2 regions of the Streptomyces sp. NPDC126497 genome follow, and region 2 is predicted to be linked to the other one. Evidence: riboswitches for the same ligand, from Rfam matches in the RefSeq annotation. Region 2 holds a riboswitch; the other holds the start of a gene.
What was found. A riboswitch is a leader RNA that binds a small molecule or an ion and turns the genes downstream of it on or off. The one in region 2 is predicted to bind cobalamin.
Positions count from the first base shown of each region.

Region 1: it holds a riboswitch for cobalamin, as region 2 does, so the genes downstream of both, ABTY20_RS25985 (ABC transporter substrate-binding protein) here and ABTY20_RS00385 (energy-coupling factor ABC transporter permease) in region 2, are expected to answer to the same signal.

Region 1 is NZ_JBEORT010000076.1:783-8,205, forward strand. It holds gene ABTY20_RS25970 (heavy metal translocating P-type ATPase) at 1-1,125, opposite strand, end outside; gene ABTY20_RS25975 (ArsR/SmtB family transcription factor) at 1,260-1,703, shown strand; gene ABTY20_RS25980 (ferric reductase-like transmembrane domain-containing protein) at 2,180-3,160, opposite strand; cobalamin riboswitch at 3,348-3,525, shown strand; gene ABTY20_RS25985 (ABC transporter substrate-binding protein) at 3,614-4,579, shown strand; gene ABTY20_RS25990 (FecCD family ABC transporter permease) at 4,576-5,691, shown strand; gene ABTY20_RS25995 (ABC transporter ATP-binding protein) at 5,688-6,473, shown strand; gene ABTY20_RS26000 (tyrosinase family protein) at 6,819-7,423, opposite strand, start outside.
Region 2 is NZ_JBEORT010000001.1:88,020-95,442, forward strand. It holds gene ABTY20_RS00360 (DNA repair ATPase) at 1-1,694, shown strand, start outside; gene ABTY20_RS00365 (hypothetical protein) at 1,691-1,936, shown strand; gene ABTY20_RS00370 (energy-coupling factor ABC transporter ATP-binding protein) at 1,956-2,813, opposite strand; gene cbiQ (cobalt ECF transporter T component CbiQ) at 2,810-3,559, opposite strand; gene ABTY20_RS00380 (energy-coupling factor ABC transporter substrate-binding protein) at 3,566-3,931, opposite strand; gene ABTY20_RS00385 (energy-coupling factor ABC transporter permease) at 3,928-4,647, opposite strand; cobalamin riboswitch at 4,678-4,860, opposite strand; gene ABTY20_RS00390 (PadR family transcriptional regulator) at 5,034-5,372, shown strand; gene ABTY20_RS00395 (HAAS signaling domain-containing protein) at 5,369-6,307, shown strand; gene ABTY20_RS00400 (AMP-binding protein) at 6,369-7,423, opposite strand, start outside.

The DNA.
Region 1 (7,423 bases), on a different contig from region 2:
CGCGAGGACCAGCAACTCGCCCTCGGCCAGCCGGGATGCGGCCAGCGGTCGGACGTCGGTGACTCGCGGCGTGCCCTCGGTCAGCGTACCGGTCTTGTCGAGCGCCACCGCGTCGACCTGCCCCAGCCGCTCCATCACCACCGCCGACTTGACCAGCACACCGTGCCGTCCGGCATTCGCGATGGCCGACAGCAGGGGCGGCATCGTCGCCAGGACGACCGCGCACGGTGAGGCCACGATCATGAACGTCATCGCCCGCAGCAACGCATCGGTGAGGTCCGCGCCGAAGACCAGCGGGACGAGGAACACGGCCGGCGTCGCCACCACCATGCCCAGCGAGTAGCGCTGTTCGACCTTCTCGATGAACAACTGGGTCGGCGCCTTGGTCTCGGAGGCCTCCTCCACCATCCGCACGATCCGGGCGACCACCGTGTCGGAGGCGTCACGCTCCACACGGACGCGCAAGGCGCCGGTGCCGTTGAGGGTGCCCGCGAAGACCTCGTCGCCCTGCTCCTTGGCGACGGGCAACGGCTCACCCGTGATGGTCGCCTGGTCGACGTCGCTCGTCCCGTCGAGCACCCGGCCGTCGGCACCGATGCGCTCGCCGGGCCGTACGAGGACGGTGTCGCCGACGGACAGCTCCTCCACGGCGACGGTCACCTCGCTGCCGTCGGCGTCGACGCGGGTGGCCGTGGCCGGTGCCAGGTCGAGCAGACCGCGCACCGAGTCGGCGGTTCGTGCCGTGGCCAGCGCCTCCAGCGCACCGGACGTGGCGAAGATGACGATGAGCAGCGCGCCGTCCCTCACCTGCCCGATCGACGCCGCCCCGAGAGCGGCGACGACCATCAGCAGGTCGACATCGAGCGTCTTCTCCCGCAGAGCCCGCAGACCCGCCCACCCCGGCTCCCAACCGCCGGCCGCATACGTCACCGCGTACAGCGGCCCCCACGCCCACGCCGGAGCACCAGCCAGCTGCAGCAGCAGCGCGAGCAGGAAGAAGACGGTGGCTGCGGCGGCCCAGCGCGCCTCGGGCAGGGCGAGGACACGGGTACGGCGCCGGGGCGCGCCGCCGTCGCGCGCAGGCGCGGCCCGGCCGGCCGGGGCTGGAGTGACGGTGGAGGTCATCGGAGCGGAACTCCTTCACGACGGCATGACGGGACAGCGGCCGGCCGGAAGGTCGGCACCGCTCCCTCCACCGTACAGGATCACATGAAGAGCAATTCATACGTTCATGGATCCCTCTCCGTAGGATGGCGACCATGGGCCATGGAGCTGACGCCGAAACCACCGCCACCGCGCGCGAGCGCCTCGAGACCGTGGGCGCCGCCGACGTGGCTGCCACACTCCAGGCTCTGGCCACGCCCTCCCGGCTGCGGATCCTGGCCCGTCTCCAGGAGGGCGCGTGCGCGGCGACCGAACTCGCCGACGCCGTCGGCATGGAACAGTCCGCCTGCTCCCATCAGTTGCGTCTGCTGCGCAACCTCGGTCTGGTCACCGGCGAGCGCCGGGGCCGCTCGGTGATCTACGCGCTCCACGACAACCACGTCGCCGAACTGCTGGAGCAGGCCCTCTACCACGTCGAGCACCTGCGCCTCGGCCTGCGCGACACCCCGGCCGCCGTGGCCGGGGCCCGCTCCGTGCCGGACGGGCGGCAGTCCGGCAACGCCGCCACGGCTGCCTCCTCGGGGCGCGGGCCGGCGTAGTACGGGTCGACCAGGATCCCGGCCACCGACGGCCACGAGCCCACCGGTGGCCGCCCGCCCGAAAGACGGCGCCGAGCGGATCCGGTAGCTGGTGGGGGTCGGCCGCACTCGCGGGACCACCGCGTCGGCGGGCTCGGGCACCCGCCGCGGACGCCCCCGCGACGCGGGGGCGGGGGAACCGGTCCGGCCGGGGCGAGGATCTCACGGGCGGCACACCGTTCGAGGCGTCGGATGATCTCACCGGCCGTCGCCCGCACCGTCCGTGACGAGCCGTCCCGCTCCCGGCCCCCGGCTCGCCGGGCCGGGCGCACGCGTCCCGGCCCGGCGCGCGGCACAGCCCGAAGCGGATGTGCCTCATCGCGGGGCTCGGCGGCGTACGTCACCGGCCGGTCCGCGGTCACCGCGCTTCGAACCCTTCGGCGCGCGGTGGCAAAGGCAGCAGCTCCGGCGGCGGAACGCGAGGTCGACGCCGGCCGTCAGTCCGTCTCCTGGGCGTGGGGGGCGGTCGCGGGCGGGTGGGCCGGGCGGTCCCGTCCGCCGTCGCGGCCCGACACCACCACGGCGACCAGCCCGACGACGACGGCTGCGACGGCGACCCGTCCCGCCGCCCGCACCCACCATCCCGGCCGGGCCGCGCCCCCGCCGGGCGGACCCAGCCGCTCGGCCCGCCGGGCCGGCCTCAGCAGGCGCAGCAACAGCAGGACCGCGACCGGCAGTTGCAGCAGCCACAGCACGGTGCGCGGCCACTCCCCGTACCAGACGTTGGTTCCGTACAGCAGCGTGTGCCACACGCTCAGCACGTACACGACGATCACGAAACGGTGCAGTCGCCGCCAGGTGTTCGCTCCGATGCGGTGCCGGACGTAGAACAGCAGCCCCAGTGGGACCGCCAGGTACAGGGCGCCCTGGCCGATCGGGATGGCGACCCTGCCGGTTCCGGAGTCGTACCAGCCCGGCACGAAGGTGTCCGCGAAGGCCACCCACAACCGCTCCGCCCACGCCACCTGCGTCTCGTAGCGCACGAGTTCCGCCGCGAACATCAGCGCGTGCGCGGACATCAGCGCCATCGTCGTCAGACTCGTGGTGCGGTGCCAGCGCTCCAGCACCTGCCGGGAGACCGGCAGCCGGGCGGGACGCGGCCCCGACAGCAGCAGACCGAGCATGACCGTGCCCCACGCCCACAACAGCCCCGACCACCCGAACGCCTGACTGAGCAGGTACATCCAGTAGGTGCCGGGATCGTCCATGAACGGCATGACCGCGACGGTGTCCGACGCGCCCGACTCCATGCGCGCCCACAGGAAGGCGAACACGAGCACCGTGACCACCACCGCCGCGGTGGCGTCGGGCAGGGCGGACCGCAGGTCGCCGCGGAGCGCGACGCGGTCACCGGGAGGCCGCCGCCGTCCGGGAGGGGCTACCGCCCCGTCCTCCTCCGGCCTCGCGTCTGACGTCATCGGGGGCCTCCCGGGCGCGGGCCACCGCAGCAGCGGTGCGCATGTGGCGTGAGGTGACAAGTCTGACCGAGGAGGTGGTGATCCTCCGAGGCGGTATCCGGCCAGACTGGCCGCGTACGCCGTCGAGCGTGCCTCCGGCGCGTTGCGTGCGGCCGGGGCCGCCCGCGCTTTTGCCGTCGACCCGGGGAAACGTAGGATCACCTGGTCATCGCCGCGACGGGAGACAGGAAGCCGGTGCGAATCCGGCACGGTCCCGCCACTGTGACCGGGGAGCGCCCCTCCGACATGCCACTGCGCTGCGCGCGGGAAGGCGGAGGGAACGTCGATCCGGGAGTCAGGACACTGGTCCGTCGCGGGCCCGTCCCGAGGAGCGCGGACTCCAGGAGGCTTCACGTGTCCCAGCTGTCCACCCCTGCCCGCACGCGCGGGTTCCTTCGTGCCGCGGCGGCCGCCATGGCGCTGTCGTCGGTGCTGCTGACCACCGGCTGCGGCGGGTCCGGCGGGAGCGGCGGGGAGGCGGGGGCCACCGCCGCCGTCCCCGCGGGCTTCCCGGTCACCGTCGACAACTGCGGCGTGAGGACGACGTACGAGAAGCCGCCGTCACGGGCGGTCACCGTCCACCAGCACCCGGCGGAACTCATGCTCGCCCTCGGCCTGAAGGACCGCATGGTCGGCACGGCCTTCCCCGACTCCGCCGTCCTGCCCGAGCTGAGGAAGGACTACGCGGCCATCCCCGAACTGGCGAAGAGGGAGCCGTCGTTCGAGAAGATCCTGGACGCCGGACCCGACTTCGTCTACGGCGGCTACGGCAGTGCCTTCGCCGAGAACGAGGGCCGCTCCCGCAAGGCGTTCGCCGACGCCGGCATCGACACCCACCTCAACCGCGAGTACTGCGGCGAGAAGCGGGTGACGATGCAGGACACCTACGACGAGATCCGCACCATCGGCAGGATCTTCGGTGTCCCGGACCGGGCCGACGAGCTGGTCGCGGACCTCGAGGACCGCGTCGGCAAGGCCGCCGCCGAGGTCGAGGGCGAGCCCGAGGTGTCCGTCTTCGTCTACGACAGCGGCGACAGGAGCGCCTTCACCGCGGGCGGCAAGAGCCTGGGCACCGAGCTGATCCGGCTGGCCGGCGGCGAGAACGTCTTCGCCGACCTCGACGACGTCTTCGGCGACGTCTCCTGGGAGCAGGTCGTCGAGCGCGGGCCCGAGGTCATCGCCGTCTACGACTACGCCGGCGCCGGAAGCGTCGAGGAGAAGAAGAGGTTCCTGCTCTCCCAGCCCGCGCTCGCCGACGTGCCCGCCGTCAGGAACGAGCGGTTCGTCGTCCTGCCGCTGACCGCCACCCTGGTCGGCGTCCGCTCGGCCCACGCGGTCGAGGACCTGGCCCGCGGGCTGCACCCCGAGAGCTTCCGGTGACCCGGGACGCCCCCGCCACGCCCACCGGACGGACGGTCCGACGGCGGAAGGCCGAGGAGGCGGGAGCGGGCCGCACGCGGTTGGCCGTCACGCTGCTCGTGCTCGCCGCCCTGCTCGCGGTCTCCGCCACGGCGGGTCTGGCGATCGGCTCCGTCCGGGTGCCGCCCGGCCAGGTGTGGGGCATCGTGGCGCACGCGCTGGGCGCCGACTGGCAGCAGCCGGACTGGTCGCGGGCCCGGGAGACCATCGTGGTGGACGTGCGGGCGCCGCGGGTGCTGCTCGGCGCGGTCACCGGCGCCGGCCTGGCGGTGATCGGCACCGCGCTGCAGGCCCTGGTGCGCAACCCGCTCGCCGAGCCCTACCTGCTCGGCGTCTCCTCCGGCGCGTCGCTCGGCGCCGTCTCGGTGATCGTGTTCGGGTTCACCCTCTTCGGGCCGCTCTCCCTGTCGGTGACCGCCTTCGCGGGCGCCCTGGGCGCGCTCCTGCTCGTGTACGCCACCGCCCGCACCGGCGGACGCATCACCTCGGCGCGGCTGGTGCTGTCCGGGGTGGCGGTCGCGGCGGTGCTCACCGCGGTCCTCGACCTGCTGCTGCTCACCACCGACCGGGGCAACGAGGCCCGCGCGGTCCTCGCCTGGACCCTCGGCGGCCTCGGCGGCGTCAACTGGGGCACGCTGTGGCTGCCGGGCACGGCCCTGCTGCTCGGCGTCGGCGCCCTCATGGCGCAGGCCCGCAACCTGAACCTGCTGCTGGCCGGCGAGGAGGCGGCCACCACGATGGGGCTGGACGTGGCCCGGTTCCGCGCCCGGCTGTTCGTGCTGCTCTCCCTCCTCACGGGCGTGCTGGTCGCGGCGGCCGGACCGATCGGCTTCGTCGGCCTGATGACGCCCCACATCGTGCGCCTGTTCGTCGGCGGCGACCACCGCCGGGTCCTGCCGACGGCGGCACTCGGCGGAGCGGTCTTCCTCGTCTGGGCCGACATCGCCGCACGGACGGTCGCCGCACCGACGGAGATACCCGTCGGCGTCCTCACGGCCCTGTGCGGCGGGCCGTTCTTCCTGTGGCTGATGCGCCGGGACGCCCGGCGCGGCACCGACCGAGGAGTGGCATGACCGCGACCGAACTGAGCGTCGACGGCGTCACGCTCACCGCCGGAGCCCGCCACCTGGTGCGCGACGTCTCCCTGACCGCCCGCCCGGGCGAGACCATCGGGCTCGTCGGTCCCAACGGCAGCGGGAAGTCCAGCCTCCTGCGCACCGTCTACCGCGTCCTGCGCCCCGACACCGGCCGGGTCCGGGTCGACGGAGACGACGTCTGGGCGCTGCCGGTGCGGCGACTGGCCCGCACCGTGGCGGCGGTGGTCCAGGACTCGGCGGCCGACTTCGACCTCGCCGTCCGCGAGGTCGTCGCCATGGGCCGCACCCCGCACAAACGGTTCCTCGCCGGTGACACCCCCGAGGACGCCGGCCTCATCGACTCCGCGCTCCTCGCGGTCGACGCCGTCCACCTGGCCGACCGCCCCTTCGACCGGCTCTCCGGCGGCGAGCGCCGGCGCGTCCTCATCGCGCGGGCCCTCGCCCAGCAGCCCACCCTCCTCGTCCTCGACGAACCCACCAACCACCTCGACATCCGGCACCAGCTGTCCGTGCTCGGCACCCTGCGCCGCCTGCCCGCCACCGTGCTGCTCGCCCTGCACGACCTCAACCTGGCCGCCTCCTACTGCGACCGCCTCTACGTCCTGCACGACGGTGCGGTCACCGCCTCCGGTCCACCCGCCGAGGTCCTCACCCCGCGGCTCCTGGCCGAGGTCTACGGAGTGGCGGCGGAAGTCGCCGTCCATCCGCGCACGGGCGCCCCGCAGGTGACGTTCCTCCCCGAAGAGCCACCCGGCTGAAGGGCCCGCCCGGTGCCCCCGTGCCCGTCCGCGTCGTCCGGGACGGAAAGGGGAGCGCGGGGGGCGTCGACCGCGGCCCCGGTGCCGACCCGGTGGATGTCCAGGGCGACGAGGAGGACGGCCGCGCCGGCCACGTCGCCGGGTGTGCCGGTGCGGCCCCGCGGGTGAGTGCCTCCGCCTTCGAGGGCGTCACCACCGGCGGGAAGAGGTCGTCGACGACCTCTTCCCGATCCACTCCGACCGCACCGGTGGAAGTCGTCCACCGGCCCGGGCCGGCCGGGGAGGCTCCGGCGGGTACCGGTTCCGGCCAGGTCCGCTGCGGCCGTTCCGGCCCGCGGGCCCCGGTCAGGTGGTGCTCAGGGAGATGCTGCCGATGCGGGGACGCGAGCCGGGCGGTGGCGTCGACACGGCCGCGAGAGCACCGGCCGGCTCCCCGGCGTCGGGCGGCGGCGGGCCGAGCGGAGCCGGTGTCACCACGACCGGCGGAACGCCCTCGCCGTCCCACGCGCCCAGCCGGCGCAGCTCGGTGAGGTGCTCGGTGATGTCGAACGTGAAGGTGAGTCCTCCACCACCGTGGGAGTGGGGATGGGCGCCGACCGCGCCGAAGAAGTGGACGTGGCCGATGAAGTACGGCCCCTCCGGGTCGAGGTCCTCCTCGTGGTCGGGGCGGGCGCCGACGAAGACGCGGTAGTTCGTCTGGGGCGGCGCGTCGGCGCGTACGTCGTCCATGGTGAGGACGGCGCGGTTCGGCGTCTGCGGCGAGGCGGCCTCCGGCAGGGCCCCGGCGCGGGCACCGGGCCCGGGAGTCAGCGGGACGGCGAGGGCGTCCGGTCCCAGGTCGGTCGGGCCCGAGGTGGCCGCCACCTGCTGCGGCGGGGGGTCGACGCCGGCCGCCGGCGTGGCGACCAGCCGCTCGGGGGGCTTCAGCCCGAGCCCGTCCGTCAGCGACT
Region 2 (7,423 bases):
TCATCGGCGCCCGCACCCGCGCGCTCCTCGACGCCTTCCGCCGCGAGGTCGCCGGCGAGGCCTACGCCGACGACCTCGCCGCCCTCGCCGGCCTCCCGGCCCGCCGCCAGCTGGCCGAGGCCTGGCTGACCGCGTACGCCGCGGCCACCGGCCGGGAGCCGGCCGCCGGCGACCTCGCGGAGGCCGTGGCCGCCGAACTCTGCCCGGACACGCCCCGCCACACGTCGGACGCGCCCCTGACCGTCACCGTGGACGGCCTGCTCGGCACCCACCCCCGGATCACCGGCCGCCGCCTCACCCTCCGCCTGGACGAGTTCCTCGCCCGCACCGAGGAGTTCAGGGAGCGCGACGTGCCCGCCTTCCGCGCCTTCCAGCGCCGCCGCACCGCCCTGGTGACCGCCGAGCGCACCCGGCTGCGGCTGGACGACCACCGGCCGCGGGTGATGTCGTCGTTCGTCCGCAACCGGCTGGTCGACGAGGTCTACCTCCCGCTGGTCGGCGACAGCCTCGCCAAGCAGCTCGGCACCACGGGGGAGTCCGGCCGCACCGGCACCGGCGGCCTGCTGCTGCTCGTCTCCCCGCCCGGCTACGGCAAGACGACCCTCATGGAGTACGTCGCCGACCGCCTCGGCCTGGTCCTGGTGAGGATCAGCGGTCCCGCGCTCGGCCACGCGGTCACCTCGCTCGACCCGGCCGAGGCGCCGGACGCCACCGCCCGCCAGGAGATCGAGAAGATCAACTTCGCGCTCGCGGCCGGCAACAACACCCTCCTGTACCTCGACGACATCCAGCACACCTCGCCCGGACTGCTGCAGAGGTTCATCCCGCTGTGCGACGCCACGCGCCGGATGGAGGGCGTGTGGGAGGGCGAGCCGCGCACCTACGACCTGCGCGGCAAGCGGTTCGCCGTCTGCATGGCCGGCAACCCCTACACCGAGTCCGGCGAGGCCTTCCGGGTCCCCGACATGCTGGCCAACCGCGCCGACGTGTGGAACCTCGGCGACGTCCTCACCGGCAAGGAGGACGTCTTCGCGCTCAGCTTCGTGGAGAACGCCCTCACCGCCAACCCGGTGCTCGCCCCGCTCGCCGGCCGCGACCGCGCCGACCTGGACCTGCTGGTCCGCCTCGCCGGGAACGACCCCACCGCCCGCCCCGACCGCCTCGTCCACCCCTACGCGCCCACCGAACTGGACCGCGTCCTGGCGGTGCTGCGCCACCTGCTCACCGCCCGCCGCACGGTCCTCGCCGTCAACGCCGCCTACATCGCCTCCGCCGCCCGGTCCGACCACGCCCGCACCGAGCCGCCGTTCCGGCTCCAGGGCTCCTACCGCAACATGAACAAGATCGCCCAGCGGATCCAGCCCGTCATGAACGACGCCGAACTGGCCGCCGTCGTCGACGACCACTACACGGCCGAGGCCCAGACCCTCACCACCGGCGCCGAGGCGAACCTGCTCAAACTCGCCGAACTGCGCGGCACCCTCACCCCCGACCGGGCGGCCCGCTGGACCGAGCTGAAGGCGGCCCACGTCCGCACCCTGGCCCTGGGCGGCCCCGACGAGGACGCCCTGGCCCGGGCGGTCGCCGCCCTCGCCCTCCTCGGCGACCGCATCGCCGCCGTCGAGTCGGCCATCACCCGCGCCGCCGACCCGCGCCGGCTGCTCGCCCACCCGGCCCCCGAGAGCGACCGGTGACGCCCCGCCCGGCACCGCTCCCCGAGGACGCGCACGGCGTCCGGCTCGGCATCCCCACCGCCGCCGGGCGGCGCGCCGTACGAAGGGCGCCGGAGCGACGGCCGACGGGCGGGCCGGGAGTGAGCAGGGCCGCTCGTGCGCACCTCGACGGCGGCCGCCCGGCCGTGCTGGTGTTCCTCGCGCGGGTGACGGGCCTGTGCGCCCATGTGTCCACGCCGGTGCGGACCGGCCGCGCGACCTGACCGGTACCGTCCCGCTCCCTCACGGGACGTCGGCGTCCGTGGTGGTCGCGGCCACCAGGGCCGCCAGTTCCTCCGGGGAGCGGGGGCCGGAGTCCGGGCCGGCCGCCAGTCCCTGTGCCCGCAGCAGCCGGGCGACCGCCACGCCCCACGGCAGCCGCAGCCCGGCGGCCCGCAGGAGGTCGGTACGGGCCAGCAGTTCGGCGACGGGGCCGGTGCTCACCCCCGCCGGGGTGAGCAGGGCCGCGTCGTCGGCCCAGCGCAGGGCCAGGTCCACGTCGTGGGTGGCCATGACGACCGTGGTGCCGCCGGCGCGCAGCCGGTCGAGGGCGGCGAGCAGGCGTTCCTGGCCGTCGGGGTCGAGTCCCGCCGTCGGCTCGTCGAGGATCAGGACGCGCGGCCGCATGGCGACCGCGCCCGCGATGGCCGTCCGCTTGCGCTGCCCGTAGGACAGCAGGTGCGTGGGACGGTCGGCGAGGGCGGTGATGTCCAGCGCGGCCAGCGCCTCCGCCACCCGGGCGCGCACCTCCGCGTCGGACAGGCCGAGGTTCAGCGGGCCGAAGGAGACGTCCTGCCCGACGGACGCCGCGAACAACTGGTCGTCGGGGTCCTGCACCACCAGCTGCACGGTGGTGCGCAGCGCCGTCAGGCCCTTGCGGTCGTAGCGGACCGGCCGCCCCCCGACGGTCAGCTCGCCGCCCGCCGGACGCAGTCCACCGCTCAGCAGCCGCATCAGCGTCGTCTTGCCGCTGCCGTTGCGTCCCAGCAGGGCCAGCGCGCGCCCCTCGCGCACCTCGAAGTCCAGGCCGTCGAGCACGGGCGGGCCGTCCTCGTACGCGAACGACGCGCCCCGCAGGGCCACCAGGGCGGACTCGCTCACGACAGGGGACCTTCCAGGACGAGGGTGAGGGCGGCCAGCGCCGCCAGGAGCGCCACGCTCAGCGCCGTGAACCGGACGGAGACCCGGGCCTCGGGCACCAGCACGCGCAGGGTGCCGTCGTAGCCGCGCCCGGCGAGCCCGGTCTGCAGCCGCGCCGCCCGGTCGAAGGACCGGACGAACGCGGTCGCGCCGAGCCCGCCCAGCGAACGCCAGGCCGCCGCCCGGGTGGTGTGCCCGAGCCGGGCCGCCTGCGCGTCCCGGACGCGGCGCACCGAGTCCAGCAGCAGGAAGCTCATCCGGTACGTCACCAGCGCCACGTCCACGAGCGGGGCCGGCACCCCGGCCCGCACCAGGCGCGGCAGCAGGTCGGACATCGGTGTGGTGAAGGCGAACAGCAGCACGCCCAGCGAGGCCGCGGAGGTGCGCAGCAGCACCTCCCCGGCGCGCAGCGGCCCGTCCCCGGCCCAGGACACGAATCCGCCCGGCCCGCCCACCCGCACCAGCAGCGTCAGCGCCCCGGTGACGCAGAAGCCCAGCGGCACCCGGTACGCCCGCCACAGCCGCCGGGCGGGCACCCCGGCCGGGCCGAGCAGCACCACGAGCGCCGTCACCAGCACCAGGGCCGCGCCCGGCCACGGTGGCAGCGAGATCGCCAGCACGGTGAGGCCGAGCCCCAGCACGGCCTTGTCCACGGGATGACGGCGGCGCCAGCGGCTGCTGTGCGCCGCCGCGTCGATCGGCAGCACGCGCCGTCAGGCCCGTCGTCCGGGAGCGGCGTCCGGGTCCGCGCCGGCCTCGGCCCGCAGCCGCTCCAGCGCCCGTGCCTCGCCCTGCCGCCGCCCGCGCCGCACCCCGAAGTAGTACGCGAGGACGCCCGCGCCGAGCGCCGCCTGGAGGGCGAACAGCGCCGACTCGATCTCGCCGGACGGCGGTTCGTACAGGGGTGAGAACCAGGGCTCGTAGTCCGGGTCGATCTCGGTGATCGCGGTCTCCGCCTCGGCGTCCGCGCCGGTGAACGGCTCCTCCTTGTGGTCCCCGAGCCCGAACGCCAGCGGGATCACGGCGAGCGCGGCCACCAGCACCAGCAGCAGCGTGTTGATCTTCGCGTTGCGGCTCATCGGGCCACCGTCCCCGCCGAGTCGGACGACTTCGCCGTCTTCCGCCCGGCCCCCGACGTCACCAGCACCCCGAGCCGCGTCAGCTCCCCCTTGCTCGACTGCGTCAGCATGCGCATCACCAGCACCGTCAGCAGCCCCTCGCTCACCGCGAGCGGGATCTGCGTCACGGCGAAGATGGAGCCGAACTTGCCCAGCGCGCCCGGGAATCCGCTGCCCGGGTCGGGGAAGGCGAGCGCCAGCTGCACGCTCGTCACGCAGTACGTCGACAGGTCGGCGGCGAACGCGCCGGAGAACACCGCCACCATCAGCGGCACGTCGTACCGGCGCAGCAGCCGGTAGACGCCGTACCCGGCCCAGGGGCCGACGACCGCCATCGAGAAGACGTTGGCGCCCAGGGTGGTCAGCCCGCCGTGGGCGAGCAACAGCGCCTGGAACAGCAGGGTGATGGTGCCCAGCACCGCCATGACCGGCGGCCGGAACAGGATCGCGCCCAGGCCCGTGCCGGTGGGGTGGGAGCAACTCCCGGTGACCGACGGCAGTTTCAGCGCGGACAGCACGAACGTGAACGCTCCCGAGGCACCGAGGAGAAGGGTGCTCTCGGGATGCTCCCTGACGTCACGGATGAGCGACCGGGCTCCGTGGACGACGAAGGGCGCCGACGCGACGCCCCAGGCGACCGCGTGCGCCGGAGGCAGGAAACCCTCGGCAATGTGCATGGCTCAGCAGACCCTCTCCAGCACCTCGTGGATGGTTGACGCGCCTTGGCCGGTCTCCTGGCTGACGGGTACCACCGCCCGTGCTCCGCCTTCCCGGGTTCCGAAGAACCCAGTGGCTGTCCGTGAGGACCGGAGCCGGACTTCCCGATCACAGTGGCGAGGGCCGCACCGGTATCGCACCGATTTCCCGTCACCAAGGCGTGGTGACAGTAGTGCCCGTTCCGGTCCGGTGACAAGCGGACACCGGGGGCGCGCGGACGGTGGGACGTGCGCCGGATCCGTGCGGTCCCCCTGCCGCGCGGCGTCCGGGGCGTCCCGAGGGGGCGGAGCATCCACCGTGTCAGGGGGGGTGACATTAGTGTGCGACGCACACTATCGTGTGGGTCGTGTCCGTAGAAGAACTGACCCTGAGCCAGGCGCAGGAACTGCGCCGCGGGACGGTGGTGCTCGCCTGTCTGGCGCTGCTCCGGAAACCGCAGTACGGCTATGCGCTCCTGGAGACGCTCGGCGACGCGGGGGTCACCGTCGACGGAAACACGCTGTACCCGCTGCTGCGGCGCCTGGAGAAACAGGGGTTGCTGACGAGCGAGTGGAACACCGACGAGTCCCGGCCGCGCAAGTTCTACCGTGTCAGCCCCGACGGATCCCGGGTCCGGGAGGGCCTGGTGCGTGAATGGCAGGACCTCGTCGCTTCGATCTCACGACTCACCAAGGAGAACGAATGAGTACGGGGGTGCTCACCGAGCGCTACGTCCACGAGGTCGTCCGACGGCTTCCGGCGGACCAGCGTGACGACGTGGCCCGAGAGCTCCGCGCCACCATCGCCGACACCATCGACGGCCGGGGCGGCGACGACCACCGGGCGGCCGAGCGGGAGGTGCTCAGCGAGCTGGGGGACCCGGTGCGGTACGCGGCCCGGTGCACCGAACGGCCGCTGGTCCTGATCGGTCCGGACCTGTATCCCGCCTACGTACGCGCGCTGGTCACCCTGGTGGCCGGCGTGCTGCCGGCCCTCTCCCTCGGGCTCGCCCTGCTGGAGGTGGCCGACGGCGGCGGTCCCGGCGCGGCCCTGCGCGTCGGCGCCGGCACGCTGATGGGAGTCGGCGCCCAGCTGGTCGCCGCGATCACGGTGGTGTTCGGCGTGACCGAGCGGATCCGGTACCGCCGTGGCGTCACCGGCGACCGCTGGACGCCGGACGAACTGCCCGACGTCCCGCGGCGCGACCGGGGCGGTGTCGCGGCGTCGGCCGCCGTGGCGTGGGACGTGCTGCTGTTCGCGCTGATCGTCTGGCAGCACACCGCCGAGCCCTACCGGGCGGACGACGGGCGGCACCTGGAGGTACTGGACCCGGACCTGTGGTCGGGCTGGCTGTGGCCGGTTCTGGCCGGTCTGGCCGGTCTCGCGGTGGTCGGGGCCGCACGGGTGGCCGGGCAGGGCTGGACCGTCCGGCTGGCCGGCTGGTACGCGCTCGCCCATGCGGTGTTCACGCTGCCGCTGGCCTGGGTGCTGTACCGGCAGGAGCTGTTCAACCCCGACTTCCTCGCCGACGCCAGGACCCTCTGGGAGTCCCAGGAATCGGTCTACGGCGGAGCGGCGGTCATCGTGCTCGCCATCGGCGTCACCTCGGTGGCCAAGGCCTTCCGCACGGCGCTCCGCTGACCGCGGGGAACGACACGCGGGGGCTGCCCGGCCACGGCCGGACAGCCCCCGCGTGCCCGCGTCACGCCGTGCTCAGCGAGTCCCGGATCCGGGTGCGGTCGACCTTCCCCGTCGACGTCCTCGGCAACGGCCGGGACACCATCTCGAACACGCTCGGCACGGCCGCCCGCACCGTCCGCTCCGCACAGTACCGACGCAGCGCCAGGACCCCCACGGAGCCGGGCTCGACCGGCCGCACGGTCGCGTGCAGACGGTGGCCGGCGACCGGGTCCGGGAGTGCGACGACGGCCGCTTCGGCGACCGCCGGGTGCTCCAGCAGGATGCTCTCGACGTGCTGGGTGCTGACCTGGGTGCCGCGCACCTTGACCATGTGGTCGGTCCGCCCCAGCACGCTCAGCGAGCCGTCCTCGTGCCGCCGGACGACGTCACCGCTGCGGTAGTACACCACCCCGGGCACGCCGTCGTGGTGCGGGGCGAACTTCCGGCTGTCGGGCACATTGACGTAACCCGTCGTCTGGAACGGGGTGCTGACGAGCAGCTCCCCCCGGCCGGGGCCGGTCAGGGCGCGCCCGTCGTCGCCGGTGATCAGCCAGTGCACGCCGGGCAGCGGGCGGCCGATCGGCAGCGGACCGGCGACCGGTCCGCTGCGGTCCACCTCGTGGAGGAAGCTGTTGTTCGTCTCGGTGCAGCCGTAGTTGTTGAACCAGCGGGCGTACGGGAACACCGGAGGCAGGCCCGCCAGCACCCGGGCCGGCATCGCCTCGCCCGCGAAGACCAGGTGCTCGGGGGTGGTCAGCGGGCCCGCCTCGGCGGCGGCCCGGGTGAGCAGCTCGAACAGCAGGGGAACGCCCTGGATCAGCGTCACGCGGTGGTCGGCGACCAGGCCGTGCAGGTAGCGCGCCGAGGTGCCCCGCTCCGGGTCGGCCAGCACCACCGTCCCGCCGTGCGCGAGGGTGCTCCACACGTCCAGCAGGCACAGGTCGAAGTTGAGCGGCGCGTAGTTGAGGACCGTGCTGCCCGGCCCGAGGGGGAAGGCGTCCGCCGCCCACGCGGTGAACCGGGCCACCGCCCCCTGTGACAGCGGCACGATCTTCGGCAGGCCCGTCGAACCGGACG